DNA from 2 places in the Clostridium sp. CM039 genome. Region 1 is predicted to be linked to the other one. Evidence: a T-box and tRNA genes for the amino acid it is inferred to sense, from the RefSeq annotation. Region 1 holds a T-box; the other holds one or more tRNA genes.
What was found. A T-box is a leader RNA that pairs with one kind of tRNA and senses whether it is charged. The one in region 1 lies ahead of ACWJJ2_RS03810 (threonine--tRNA ligase), so its partner is inferred to be a tRNA-Thr.
Positions count from the first base shown of each region.

Region 2: it encodes a tRNA-Thr, which carries the amino acid that the T-box ahead of ACWJJ2_RS03810 (threonine--tRNA ligase) is inferred to sense. The anticodon was not compared.

Region 1 is NZ_CM143649.1:806,178-812,851, reverse strand. Features, by position in the region: gene ACWJJ2_RS03820 (ABC transporter permease) at 1-2,372, shown strand, start outside; gene ACWJJ2_RS03815 (His/Gly/Thr/Pro-type tRNA ligase C-terminal domain-containing protein) at 3,335-3,505, opposite strand; partial or broken gene ACWJJ2_RS03810 (threonine--tRNA ligase) at 3,606-4,266, opposite strand; T-box leader at 4,359-4,583, opposite strand; gene ACWJJ2_RS03805 (hypothetical protein) at 5,158-5,508, shown strand; gene ACWJJ2_RS03800 (DUF4829 domain-containing protein) at 5,799-6,230, shown strand; gene ACWJJ2_RS03795 (GNAT family N-acetyltransferase) at 6,211-6,423, shown strand.
Region 2 is NZ_CM143649.1:2,987,830-2,994,503, forward strand. Features, by position in the region: gene ACWJJ2_RS13855 (replicative DNA helicase) at 1-875, shown strand, start outside; gene ACWJJ2_RS13860 (ParM/StbA family protein) at 1,221-2,276, shown strand; gene ACWJJ2_RS13865 (hypothetical protein) at 2,279-2,656, shown strand; gene ACWJJ2_RS13870 (TM2 domain-containing protein) at 2,801-3,127, shown strand; tRNA gene ACWJJ2_RS13875 (tRNA-Thr) at 3,147-3,222, shown strand; gene ACWJJ2_RS13880 (CopG family transcriptional regulator) at 3,818-3,976, opposite strand; gene ACWJJ2_RS13885 (C40 family peptidase) at 4,487-5,665, shown strand; gene ACWJJ2_RS13890 (3'-5' exoribonuclease YhaM family protein) at 5,945-6,674, shown strand, end outside.

The DNA.
Region 1 (6,674 bases):
TCTCTGCCCATAAACGAAAAACACGCCTGACTATCACCAGCGTTGCCATGGCTGTTGCACTGGTTGTCGGTATTTTTTCTATGGTAGATGCGTTAGTGAAATTTGAAAAAGCACAAGTACTAAAGGATCAAGGTAACTACCATATTTTAATTCGAAATCCGTCCCCAAGAGAGATTCAAGTCATTGGTAGCCGTATTGATGTACAAAATGCTGGAACCTGGAAAGACCTTGGTGAAGGAACCATCAACAGTGAGAACTGTGCCCTCACATCTCTAGATGAAAATTTCGCGAAAAATATCAACTTTAATCTTAACCAAGGCCGTTACCCGACTTTTAAAAATGAAATTATGCTTGAAAAATGGTTTATGGAAAAATCTAAGCCGGCACATAAAATCGGTGATGCAATGACAATTACCTTACCAGACGAAACAGTTCAAGAGTTCATCATTAGCGGTATATACAATGACTGGGGTGCTACCAAAGCTGCTGCTATACCTGCCGTATTCGTGTCAACAAAAATGTCGGAACAGCTAAAACCGAAATCAAGCCAATATTTTGTGCTATTTAAAGATGGTGTAAATATCACACAGGTTGAAGGAGAAATCAAGAAAACTTTGAATATAGCAGATGACCGCATAGGGCGCAACGAAGGTCTTTTAGCCCTCATGATGCAAACAAAAAACAATACCATTTTGAAGATGTATGCTATCGGCGGCGTCTTATTCTTTATCGTCCTTATTACAAGCGTTGTAATGATCTATAACACTTTCAACATTTCAGTAATGGAAAGAGTTCGCCAATTCGGAATTCTGAGATGTATAGGGGCGTCACAGACACAAATAAAGCGTTTGGTAAAAAGAGAAGGCTTATCCATAAGTTTGAGAGCAATCCCCCTTGGCGTATTCGCCGGTATTTTGATAACCTTTATTTGTTCGGCAATAATAAAATTTTACAATAACAAGCTTTTTGGTGATATTTCATTGATTAATTTCAGCGCATTCGGCATTGGCGCGGGTATTGTAATAGGGTTTCTGACAGTCTTTATCTCTTCCTTATTACCTGCAAAAAAAGCTGCAAAAGTTTCTCCTGTAAGTGCCTTGAACGGAAGCGGGGATACAAATATATCCCAAAAGACCAAGAGAGGCCTTCTTATGAAGATATTTCACGCTGAAATTGTTATTGGCATTAGCAACGCTGTTTACAAGAAGAAAACTCTTTTCTTGATATCTAGTTCTATTGCTCTCAGCATCATTATGTTTATGTGTTTTAGTGTAATCGTCAATCCCACGTTTTTGGGAATGAAAGCTACGGAAGTCTATACTCCTGACGTTTCAATCACATCCTCGCAAGGTATTGGCGAAAATATATACAAGAAACTGTCAACGCTTGGCGGTGTAAAAAGGGTGTATGGAAGAATGTCAAACTATGTGTATGCTACGTTTGACGTTACAAGGCTGACGGACACCTATAAAAAGGAAATGGGTCCCATCAAGACAGAAAGCAATGGCCTTATGGTTGCAACGGAGAGGTCATGGATTGTTTCCTATGATTCAATGCAAATGCAATGGGCAAAGAAATCATTAATGGCTGGAGGTATGGATGAAAATGAACTCAATGCTCAGAATGGTATTGTGGCCGTTGTTAAAAATTACAGAAAAGGAGAATTAGCGGCAGACGCAAGCCTGAAAGTTGGTGATGCTGTCTATATTAAAACTGCTACAGAGACTAAAGAATATAAAGTCATGGGAGTCTTGAGCTCTATGCCTTATGAAAGCGAAAAACAGGCATTAACTACATTTATCACCACCCAAAAGCAGTTTACAGAAATCACTGGAGATATAACCTCTAACTATAAGACAATCGATATACAACTGAACAAGGATAATCAAGCACAAACCATAAATGAAATAAAAGCGTTAGTCGGAAATTCAGTGACACTACATGACATTCGTCAGCTAAGCGCAGAAGCAAATAACTCATTTATGACTATCGCAGTATTTATTTACGGATTTGTAGGTATAATTACACTCATCAGTATTCTAAACATTATCAATACGATGAATACCAACATCACATCCAAAACTAAGTATTTGGGAATTATGCATGCAATAGGCATGTCTGAGAGACAACTCACAAGAATGGCATTGGCAGAAGCTGTCGTCTATACGGTGAGCGGCTGCATAGCAGGATGCACCCTAGGGGTTCTACTACAGAAAACCCTGATGTCCTTACTTATTTCTAACTGGGAGTTTCCTGTATTGCAAGTCGTACTGATATTCATTATTTCCATTCTAGCTGCATCGTCCTCTATCATCAGCCCATTGAAGAGAATAAAGGCTCGTGGGATTTCTGAAGTCATTGGATCGCTCTAACTGCCAAAAGGACTCATAAAGAAGTGACAAAAACCTCCAATATTTCGCAGATAAACAGATGAAATATGGGGAGGTAACTTTAGATCATGCCTATTTTGTTTTTTATAAATAGGGTGTTTTTGCCTATCCTCGCGAAAAGATGGATTAAGCAATTTATCTAAAATGACTTTTCTTTATATTCTAGGGTAAGTTCTAAATCACTCTTTTTTATTCCTATTGGTGTGATTCAGAGAAATGTTGGCGAGACGCCCTAAGGGCCTATTTATAGGGGTTTGTGTAGTAATGGAACAGAAAGCTGGTATAAGAACAGAAAATAATGGTATTCATCTTTTTCAAATTTAATATCTCCAATGTTACACAATGTACTTATTAAACTTTTCTTTTCCTAACTCCTCGAATTAGTGTTGACTTACTTATTACAGTTATCTCTGCAACTGCTGTATATGAATTGTTTTTAGCATTTCAATCGCATTATTTATTCGTTTTGATGTATATATCTTAGGTCTACCCTCTTTAAAGCCTTCTTTAGTTTTTGCAATTGCTTTACCTGTTTGGGTACGTTCAATAATTGTATTCTCTAGCAGTCCAACATTAATTACATGGACAGATATTCCTTTATTAAATAGCTCTTGAACTATAAGTCCTAAAAATATAGATTTAGTAATATTATTTGATGATAATACTATTGATGAAAATGTAAAAAATATTATAACTAATTCTGGTGGAAAAGTTGTAGAAGAATTTCCTGAATTAGTAATTAATAACCTGAATGTAACACAATAAACAATTGTGTTACATTCACATTGAGTCTATTACTCGTTTTGAAAGAATTGTAAATATACTCTATTTTTAAAATCAGTCTTTTAAATTTGAAGTTATTGTTTCCTAATATAAAAAATCATACAACACAATAAAAATTATGTTATATGCTTTTTCTCCTATTTATGACTCATATGATACACCTAATTATCTAGCATTTTACCATCAATCTCCTGTGTGATCCTTGAAATAAAGGCCTCTAGTGAACAGTTACCCTCATCACCATTTTTTCTACTTCTGAGGGATATACTCTCTGAGTTTTCTTCTTTTTCACCAATAACTATGATATAGGGCAATCTTTCTATGCTACCCAAAATCACTCTGTGTATAACAATAGGTCTATGCTTTTCTCCATCACTGCCGATATATTGTAAGTCAAATCTTTGGGGAAGCTGTAAATCTAGTTGTATAGTTCCACATTTCTTTGTTTAATATCATAGGAGTTTCTATCTCAACATAACCATTTTTCTTATGAAGTTCTCTCTAGTACTCAATTAAATTATTCTTTAAAACTACACCATTGGGAAGGAAAAATGGAAATCCTGGTCCCTCACCCATTAAAGCAAATAATTTTAGTTCTTTACCAAGTTTTCTATAATCCCTTTTCTTCGCTTCTTCAATCATATTCAAATATTCATCAAGTTCACTTTTCTTAGCAAATGCCGTTCCATATATTCTTTGAAGCATTTTATTTTTTTCGCTGCCTCTCCAGTAAGCTCCTGCAACTGATAATACATGTGGCCCTGCACAGAGTTCTATAAAATCTCCCTGCTTAAAAAAAACTAATTCTTCTCCTTCTGGTAAATCATTAATGAGTTCTATTTTATAGATTTGTCCCTTATCTTCCATAATCTTCAAAGCTTCTTTTATAGAAACTACTGATCGCTCTGATCTTAAGTCTTCTTTAACTATTTTTCTCATTTCTACTTCTATTTTTTCGAGTATATCCATAGTAAAGGGTTCTACTACATCAAAATCGTAATAAAATCCATTATCTATTGCAGGACCGATAGCTAATTTAGCATTTGGATATAATAGCAAGTATATGAGAGGCGGTGTGTCTAAGTGCCCTTCTTCTTCTTCATTAGAATTTATTACAGTGCCATCCTTTATTACAACCTTTAACATAAATATTCCTCTTTAAAAAAATAATAAACCCGCCCCAAAGTAAGGGACGAGTTTTATCGCGATTCCACCCAAATTACAGAAGCATAAATAAAAACACTTCTATCACTCAACACCACTAACGCCGGCTCGCGGAATTACCTACTTAAGTTCAGTAATCAACTCAGAGGTGGTTTTCAATATTGCTTGTTCAAGAAACCTTACAGCCGGTGAGTTTCTCCCTCTTAGAACAGCATACTATTTACTTTTCCTCTTCACAGTTTTTAATTAAAATTAGTATATTCTAAATTGTTTTCATTGTCAATATATGTTTCACTTTGGGGCTATTGCCTATTCCTTAAAAAATTCATTTTCAATGTAACATAACGAGTTGACTCTTTACTTTGAATGTATTACAAATCAGTCTTAATATAATAATAAGACTCCGCAGTCAAAGGCTGGTCCACATCCGATTTTCTCCTTCATGCTTCATACGAAAACCTGATGTGGCACAAGCTCTTTCACTGCTCTAGGTCACAAATGAAGCTTTGGACAATCTTACTCACTGCCTAGAAGTAAACTAATCTATTAAAGTACCTAAGCATTCATCATTCTATTTAAGTTTAGTAGCAGTCAGTAAACTTCTCCAAAGCAAATGAAATTATTCCCCCTTCATCCAGGGGAAACAGATCCTACTGCACTACAGCAGGATCTGTTTTTTGTTTTCAACCTACTAGGGGTATAGGTAGTAACGGAACTAAAAACGGCTATAAGTATGTAAATAAATGGAGTTGAAATTTAAGAATACATTTCTTAAAGCATCATATATATTTAATAATGCTTTAGGATGGAGATGTTATTTATGAAATTCAAATCAATAACAATGATACTAGAAATACTTTTATTTGTTGTTGGTGTGGCTGGATGTACAATGATGTTTATGAAAATGGGATTACCAACAGCCATGTTAACAATAATTACAATGCTTTTAATTATTAGTAGCACCTTTGAATTTATAAAAACTCAAAAACTGCGAAAATTAGTATACCCTATAATTACAACTTATTTTTTTGTAGGAATGCCTATTATAGAAAAGTTCACAAATAATGAAGTTTTCTTTGTGGGCTTTGCTGTATTAGGGTGTGTTATTACTATCATATTTGTTTATAAGGACTTAATAATAACCAACAAAGAAAAAGAATTACCACATTAAGAGGTCTCACCAACATAATTTTGAATCACACCAGTAGCAATTTTATAATATCTACGTAAATCTTAATGTATTTTACGTAGATATTCATAAATGTTTTGTTATACTTTACGAATATATTTTATAGCTTTTTTCAACCCTACGTAAAGGTATACCTTTACGTAGGGCAATTCGTTTTAACATCAAACTATAGTTTATAAAAATGGTGTTTAATGGTATGATTTTTCTAGTGATTAAGTCACAACGGTAAAATATTGTTCATTAAATGACTTTAAAATGAAGAGGGTTTTTATATGAAAAAAATAATAGCTTTTCTTTGTCTAATTTTAGTAGTATTATTTTTATTGGTTTATAAACAAGTTGGTAAAACCAACAATGCTGTAGTAAGTATTGGAAAATCAGATAAGTTTAGCCAAGGGGAAATGAATGATGCAACAAATTGTGTAAAGAAAAAATTCAAGGATTTTAGGGGATGTAGTCTTACAAAATTATGGTATGACGAAAAGAAATCAAATTATTTTATTGGAGGTTACTTGAAATATGGAAAAGGTTCAGCGAATGGTGTCAAGTCTGAGAATGTAATTGTTTTGCCTTCTACTTTTAATGTAGATTTTTCAGGAGGTGATGGGAGTTTTAATCCAAATTCAACTTATTCTAATTGGAATTGGACATTAATAAGGGATAGTAAAACAGGTAATTGGCGAGTTGACGATTGGGGATATTAAAACTAATACAACTGAAATGTTAGCATTACTCTTAATAGAATGTGTCGAATTAGATATTAAAAAAGTCTTAATTACTTGCGACAAAAATAATATTGTATCGGTAAAGACTATGATAAATAATGGAGCTAAATTGGCAAATGAAATACCAGAAGGAAGTAGAATTACTCAAAGATATTGGATAACTTTAAATTAAATTAATAGCATTATCTATAAATAGAATAATCCGCATTTTTCTTATATTGATGATAAACATTGATATTAGTTAGTTTTAGGCTATTTTTTATTCTTGTTGGTGTGATTCAGAGAAATGTTGGCGGGACCCCTCTTATCATTTAAAACCGCAAAATTCTTTATATGGAATATATGTTATATATAGTATAATCAAGCAAATGGCGTGGAGCCAACGGAACCGACAAAACCCACGTTAATGAATATAGTTCCATA
Region 2 (6,674 bases), 1.9 Mb from region 1:
ATGCGGGTGACTTTGAACCAATGAACACGGTTCTAGAGCGAGGGTTCTTAGAAATAGAAAGAATATTTAATAATAAAGGGGAAACAACAGGAATATCTAGTGGGTTCCCAGAACTTGATGATAAAACCGCTGGATTTCAAAAGGGTGATATGATTCTTATCGCTGCAAGGCCGTCTATGGGCAAAACTACCTTTGCACTAAATTTAGCAGAGTATGCAGCTCTTAGGCAAGGGAAAAGTGTAGCTGTATTCTCCCTGGAAATGTCTAAGGAACAACTTTCTTATAAACTGCTTTGTTCAGAAGCAAATGTTGACATGTCAAAGCTCAGACATGGTGATTTGGAAGATAGGGACTGGGAAAACATAGCGAAAGCATCCGGACCGCTTGCTGCTGCTAAAATATTCATTGATGATACAGCAGGAACTTCTGTTATGGATATGCGTTCAAAATGTAGAAAATTAAAAATGGAGCATGGCATAGATCTGATAGTTATAGATTATCTTCAACTTATGACTGGTAGCAATACAGAAAGCAGACAGCAAGAAGTATCAGAAATATCAAGATCTATTAAAGCTCTTGCAAAGGAGATGCAGTGCCCTGTTATAGCATTATCACAGCTATCACGTGCTCCAGAGCAAAGAACTGACCATAGGCCTATGTTATCTGATCTTAGAGAGTCAGGGTCTATTGAGCAGGATGCTGACCTTGTTATGTTCTTATACAGAGATGAGTATTATAATGAGGAAACGGAAGATAAAAATGTAGCAGAGCTTATAATAGCAAAACAAAGAAATGGTCCTATAGGCACAGTAAAACTTGCATGGATAGGCCAATTCAGTAAATTTGCAAGACTTGATGTAATTCATAGAGAGTAAGAATACACTAAAGTAGATTTATCTATTAATCTAGATAAATTATGATAGGATAACAAAATTTATAAAATTTTGTTATCCTATTTTTATTTATGTATATATAGTGTGGGAGACGTTGATATGAATAGTGAGCTATTAAGGACATTTCTTTAATGTAGATATATATATGTTTACATTTGTAGATATATAAATATATATATCTATATATTTACAAGTATGTAGATAAACATCTATAAATAGGTTAATAAATATATTTATAAATATTTCATTACAAAAGAAGGATATTAATACATAATATAGAATATATACCGATAAGGAACAATTAGAAAAATTTAGGAGGGAAAATAAATGAACTTAACAGAGATATCAAAAAAATATCCTATATTAAAGAAAGCGTTAGAATCTGTACTAACTGTTGACATAGGAAATACATTTACAAAAACAAGTACCAATGTAACTTTTGCTAGTAGGGTGTCTGCCGTAAGCAAGCATGGTTCTAGGGCTACTGGAATAAGTAACATCACTTGGAATGGAAAGTTATACACCGTAGGTAATAAAGAAGGCAAGCTTAACATGGAATCTAACAAATACATGTCCGATCATTATAAGTTAAACCTGCTTAACGCTATTGCACTAAGTTTTAAGGGGGAAACTAAAATAAAGGTAAGACTCGCTGTGGGACTTCCCGCAGAATATTATATAGACCATAGTATTCCACTTAAAAATGAAATAAAGAAGATGGAAAAACAATCTATAACAATAAATAATATAACATATGATATAGAAATAATAGATGTACAAGTATTTAAACAAGGAGGTACATTAAGTGCTGAAACCATGGAAACATTTACTTATCCAATGTTATTACTTGACTTTGGTGGTGGTACTTTAGATGTATCTCATTGGAAATATGAGAAAGATGAATTTGGTAACAAGGTGCTTGGGATGACTAAGGCTAGTAGTTTTGCACAACATGGGTTTGAGCCAACAATAGAAGCATTACTCACTAAGTTCAACTCTGCTGACGGATCTGATGGTAATTATGATATATCAGATGCTATCGAATATTTAGAAGATGACGAACTACCTTTTGGGGAAGCAAATGTATTAAAAGACATTAAAGATTTAGTATTAAAACCATATGTGGAGAAAGCAATAAGTTCAATTAATAGCTCTTTTAAACCAAATACTTGTAAAGATATAAGAATAATAGGTGGACCTGCAAAGTTACTACTAGAATATTTACAAACAGAGTTCATAAAAACTGAGCCAAAGCTCATAGATAATAAAAACCCTCAATGTGCAAATTCTATACTGTTCGCTGAAAGATATAAAGAATTGCTAGTACTTGAATACTTAGATGGAAATAAAGAAGTTGCTGCAACTACAGTAGCAGGTCAATAATTATGGGAGCACTCCGTAAAACTGTATCATCAAATCTAGGAGAGGAAACAGATAAAGACTTAATTAATTATGTGAGCAATATGGAGAAGAAAGGTATTAATAATTCTAAACTTATAAAGCAGGCTCTGAGATTTTACAGGGACTACGGCAACAAAGTTAAGAAGCTAGATACAGTAGATATTGCAAATATTTTAGATAACCCTGAAGTTAAAAATTATATAGGTAATATAGTTGGAGAGCTTTTTAAAGGTGCTATGCCAAATTCAATTCCACAAATTAACGATGAAGTTATTGTCAAAAAATCAAATGAGAGGGATATAGATTCTGTTGAAAGTGAGTATATGAAAAAACTTAATTGTGTGAAAGATATGTCGTTATAGCTTGGAGTGGCGTTTTCGTCACTCCTTTTTACTTTAAGAATCATAATTATTTTAAAAACACTTAGCCCATACATATAGTAAAATGATACCATATATGATAAAATGTAAGAAAGGCATTCAAAATAAGCTAAAAAGGGTGATCTAATGTTCTGTCCTAGTTGTGGATCTCAAAACGAAGATAGCTCTAATTTTTGTAAAATATGTGGGATTAATTTATTAATTCAACCTAATACGACTGGTGAACGGATTATTAGTGAAAAAAACTGGTTAGTTGCTTTATTGCTGTGTATTTTTGTTGGGGCATTTGGTATTCATAGATTTTATGTAGGTAAAATAGGTACGGGAATTTTAATGATTTTAACCTTTGGTGGTTTTGGAATATGGGTGTTAGTTGATATTATTTTGATTGCTACTAATTCATTTAAAGATATAAATGGGTTGCAACTAAATAAAAACATGTATAGGTATTAGTTTAAATTGTTTTGTATATGCTGAAATAGCTCAGTTGGTAGAGTAACGCACTCGTAACGCGTAGGTCGAGGGTTCGATCCCCTTTTTCAGCTCCAAGTTTGTAATATGGAAACAAATATTTTTTAGCACTGGCATAACTGCTGGTGCTTTTTTGTACGTTCAGCAGAGCAAAAGTAGACAGACGGTGAGTTATAAAGTGGCATAGTATGAATAGAAATATAGTAAAACGTAGCTTGGGGGTAGAGAAATCTATCTCCAGGCTTTTATATTTAACGGATTGATTAATATTACATATATTGGGTAATAATACTGATAGACAGAACAAATAAGAGGAAACAATCGTGTTTTATTAGCACTAGAAGTGTAATTATATATAAGGTGAGGTTGAATATAAATGAAAAAGATAAAAGTGAAAGTTGGAGTAGATAAAAGTAAATTAATAAAAGGTAACAAACGAATTGTTGCTTGTGGCAAGAACTTTTAACGATATTTCAGAAGAAAATTCTCATATTCCCATAAATGGGAGTTGATTACCATGACAAAGAGAAAACTTCAGCGGGAGTATAAATTTACTTCTGAAGTCGTTAATGCAGCTCCTTCGGAGCTGTTGAAGCACCGAGGATTATAATTTAAAAGGATAGTAAAAAAGTAGTTGAGAGTTATATCTTAACTACTTTTTTAGTGTAGCATTTATTTCAGAATACTTTCAAGGAGGAGTCTTATTCCTTCACTTTTATTTATATTACTTGCCTTGCAAAAACTTTTTAGGGCATTTGATAGTTCTTCACTTATTCTCACATGAATCAATTCACTTTTAGAATTTTCAATTTTCTTTCTTCCTCTGGGCATAATTATCACCTCGCAAGATTCGTGTTACATAAAATAAGCTCATAGATGCTAAATAGAATGTTGTAACACAATAATAATTATAATACATTTTAACAAATATTACCACGTAATTGAATTGAGAAATATAAAGATTATTTGTATAATTATATCCTCGTTTTATTTGATTTAATAAGTGGAATACAGGTAAAAGTCATGAAAATCAGTGGTTTTTTATAAATTATATGTATATAAAAAATTATTACTTTCTGTTACAATGGTATTGTACAAAAAAAAGGAAAAATTTGTGACATTGGTATTAGTCTTAAATTAAAGGGGAAGATTGATGTAAAAATATGAATAGTACTAGTTATAATAAGTAGACAAGCTAAATTCTCAAAATATTTCCTGGAAAATATTGCAGAGACTAAAAATGCAAGTAAAACTCTAGGAGAAAAAAATAAAACATTTACATTAGAAATAATTTACATATTTCGATAATTCATATTCATTTAAAATATAGGAGGTAAGCATATGAAAAAAAGAGTAGCTTTTATAGCAATGTTATTAACTATGGCGGGTTCACATGTTGTGTTCGCTGATAATGGAACGGTGACTGCAAGTTCATTATATGTCAGGCAAAAATCATCAATTTCATCATCAATTATATCTTCTCTTGCGAGAAATGCGAAGGTAGAGACACTTGGTAAAGAAGGGGAATTCTATAAAATAAATTATAAAGGACAAACTGGATATGTACATAGCTCATATATAAAAATATCGGCAAATACGTCTGGTTCTACGAGTACAACAAATGGAGCGGGGACGTCAGGAACAGTAACAACAGATTATTTAAATGTAAGAACAGGATTCGGGATAAATTATTCTGTTGCTAATGTTATTACACGCGGAACTAAAGTGACAATGTATGAAAAATCAAATGGTTTTTGTAAGATAAATTATGGTGGCAAAACAGGTTATGTAAGTGAGCAATATGTGAAAGCTACAACAGCACAGGATTCAAACACAGATAGTACAAGCAGTGTGATTACTGGAATTGGTAATATTACAGCATCAAGTTTAAATGTAAGAAAAACGGCGTCTATGGGTAATAATATCATGGGCACAATAAAAATAAATGCAAAAGTGGATTTGTATGGAACACAAAATGATTTTTATAAAATCAAGTATAATGGACAATGGGGATATATAGCTAAAACATACGTAAGCCTAGGTAATGACACTCCAAGTAGAGGTGATGTCATAGAAAATGACTCAAATGGACAACAAGGTACTGCAACAAAAAACATAGAGAGTTTAATCTCGCAGTTAAACACGTTTTTAGGAATGCCATACTTATGGGGTGGTACAACACCAGCGAAGTTTAATTCTAATGGCAAATATGTAAGTGGGGGTTTTGATTGTTCAGGTCTTATACAATATGCTTATAAAAACATAGGTATAAATTTACCTAGAACGACTATGGACCAAATAAATATAGGTACCTCAGTTAATATAAATAGTCTCCAAAAAGGTGATTTAGTATTCTTTAGGACAAATCCAGCATCGCCTTCCCAAGCATCTCACGGGGGAATATATATTGGTAATAATAAATTTATACAATCTCCCAAAACTGGTGATGTTGTAAAAATATCTGAATTAACTGGATATTATAAAAGTAATTTTATAATAGGAAAAAGAGTAGTAAAATAAGTATATTTAATATAAACCAGGAATAATTAATATAAAAAATGAATGTATGATTTTTATTAAATCATACATTCATTTTTTATATCCAATTTATAATAATTAAAAAAGAATTAAAAATATTTCTTAACTTAAGGATTTCTAAATTTTACAAACAATATTGATGTATAATTAAAAGGTATATTAAAGTTATGTAATTTAATTGATTGACATAGAGATATTAAGCACTTGTATCGGCATAATGTATTAGATATAATAAGTTTATTACAATATAAGGAGATAAATATGGAAATGAAGAAGATAAGTGGAATGAAGAAAGGTGATAGGATTGAAGGTTTTTATGTTATAAAATCTGTAGATAGCAAGGTTTCCAACAACAGTAACACAAATAAATATTTGGATTTTAATTTAGGGGATGCCACCGGTGATATAAATGCAAAACTTTGGGAATGGAATGAAAAATTAGAAAATACATTTAAACAAAGCATCTTAGTGAAAATTAAGGGCACGGTAAATGAGTGGAGAGGAAAGCTTCAATTAAAAGTTGAAGCGATAAGACTAACTGAGGAAAAAGATGGAGTAAGCATTTGTGATTATGTTGCAGTGGCACCGTATTCACCAGAAAAAATGTATGATGATATTTTAAATTATTTATCTAAAATCAAAAATATAGATATTCAAAATATAGTTACCAATATTTTAGGGCATAATGAGGAAAAGCTAATGCATTATCCAGCTGCTAAGTCTAACCATCACTCTATAAGATCAGGTCTGTTATATCACACAACCACCATGCTTAAGGCAGGAGAAAAATTAAGCGAAATTTACACCTTTCTAAATACGGATTTGCTATATGCAGGTATAATACTTCATGATATTGGCAAAATATATGAAATGAATGCTAGTGAACTTGGAATTGTAAGCGAGTATTCAGTAGAGGGTCAACTTTTAGGTCATATAGTTCAAGGAATTAAAATGATAGAAACGGCGAGTCTTGAGGTTAAAGCAGATACTG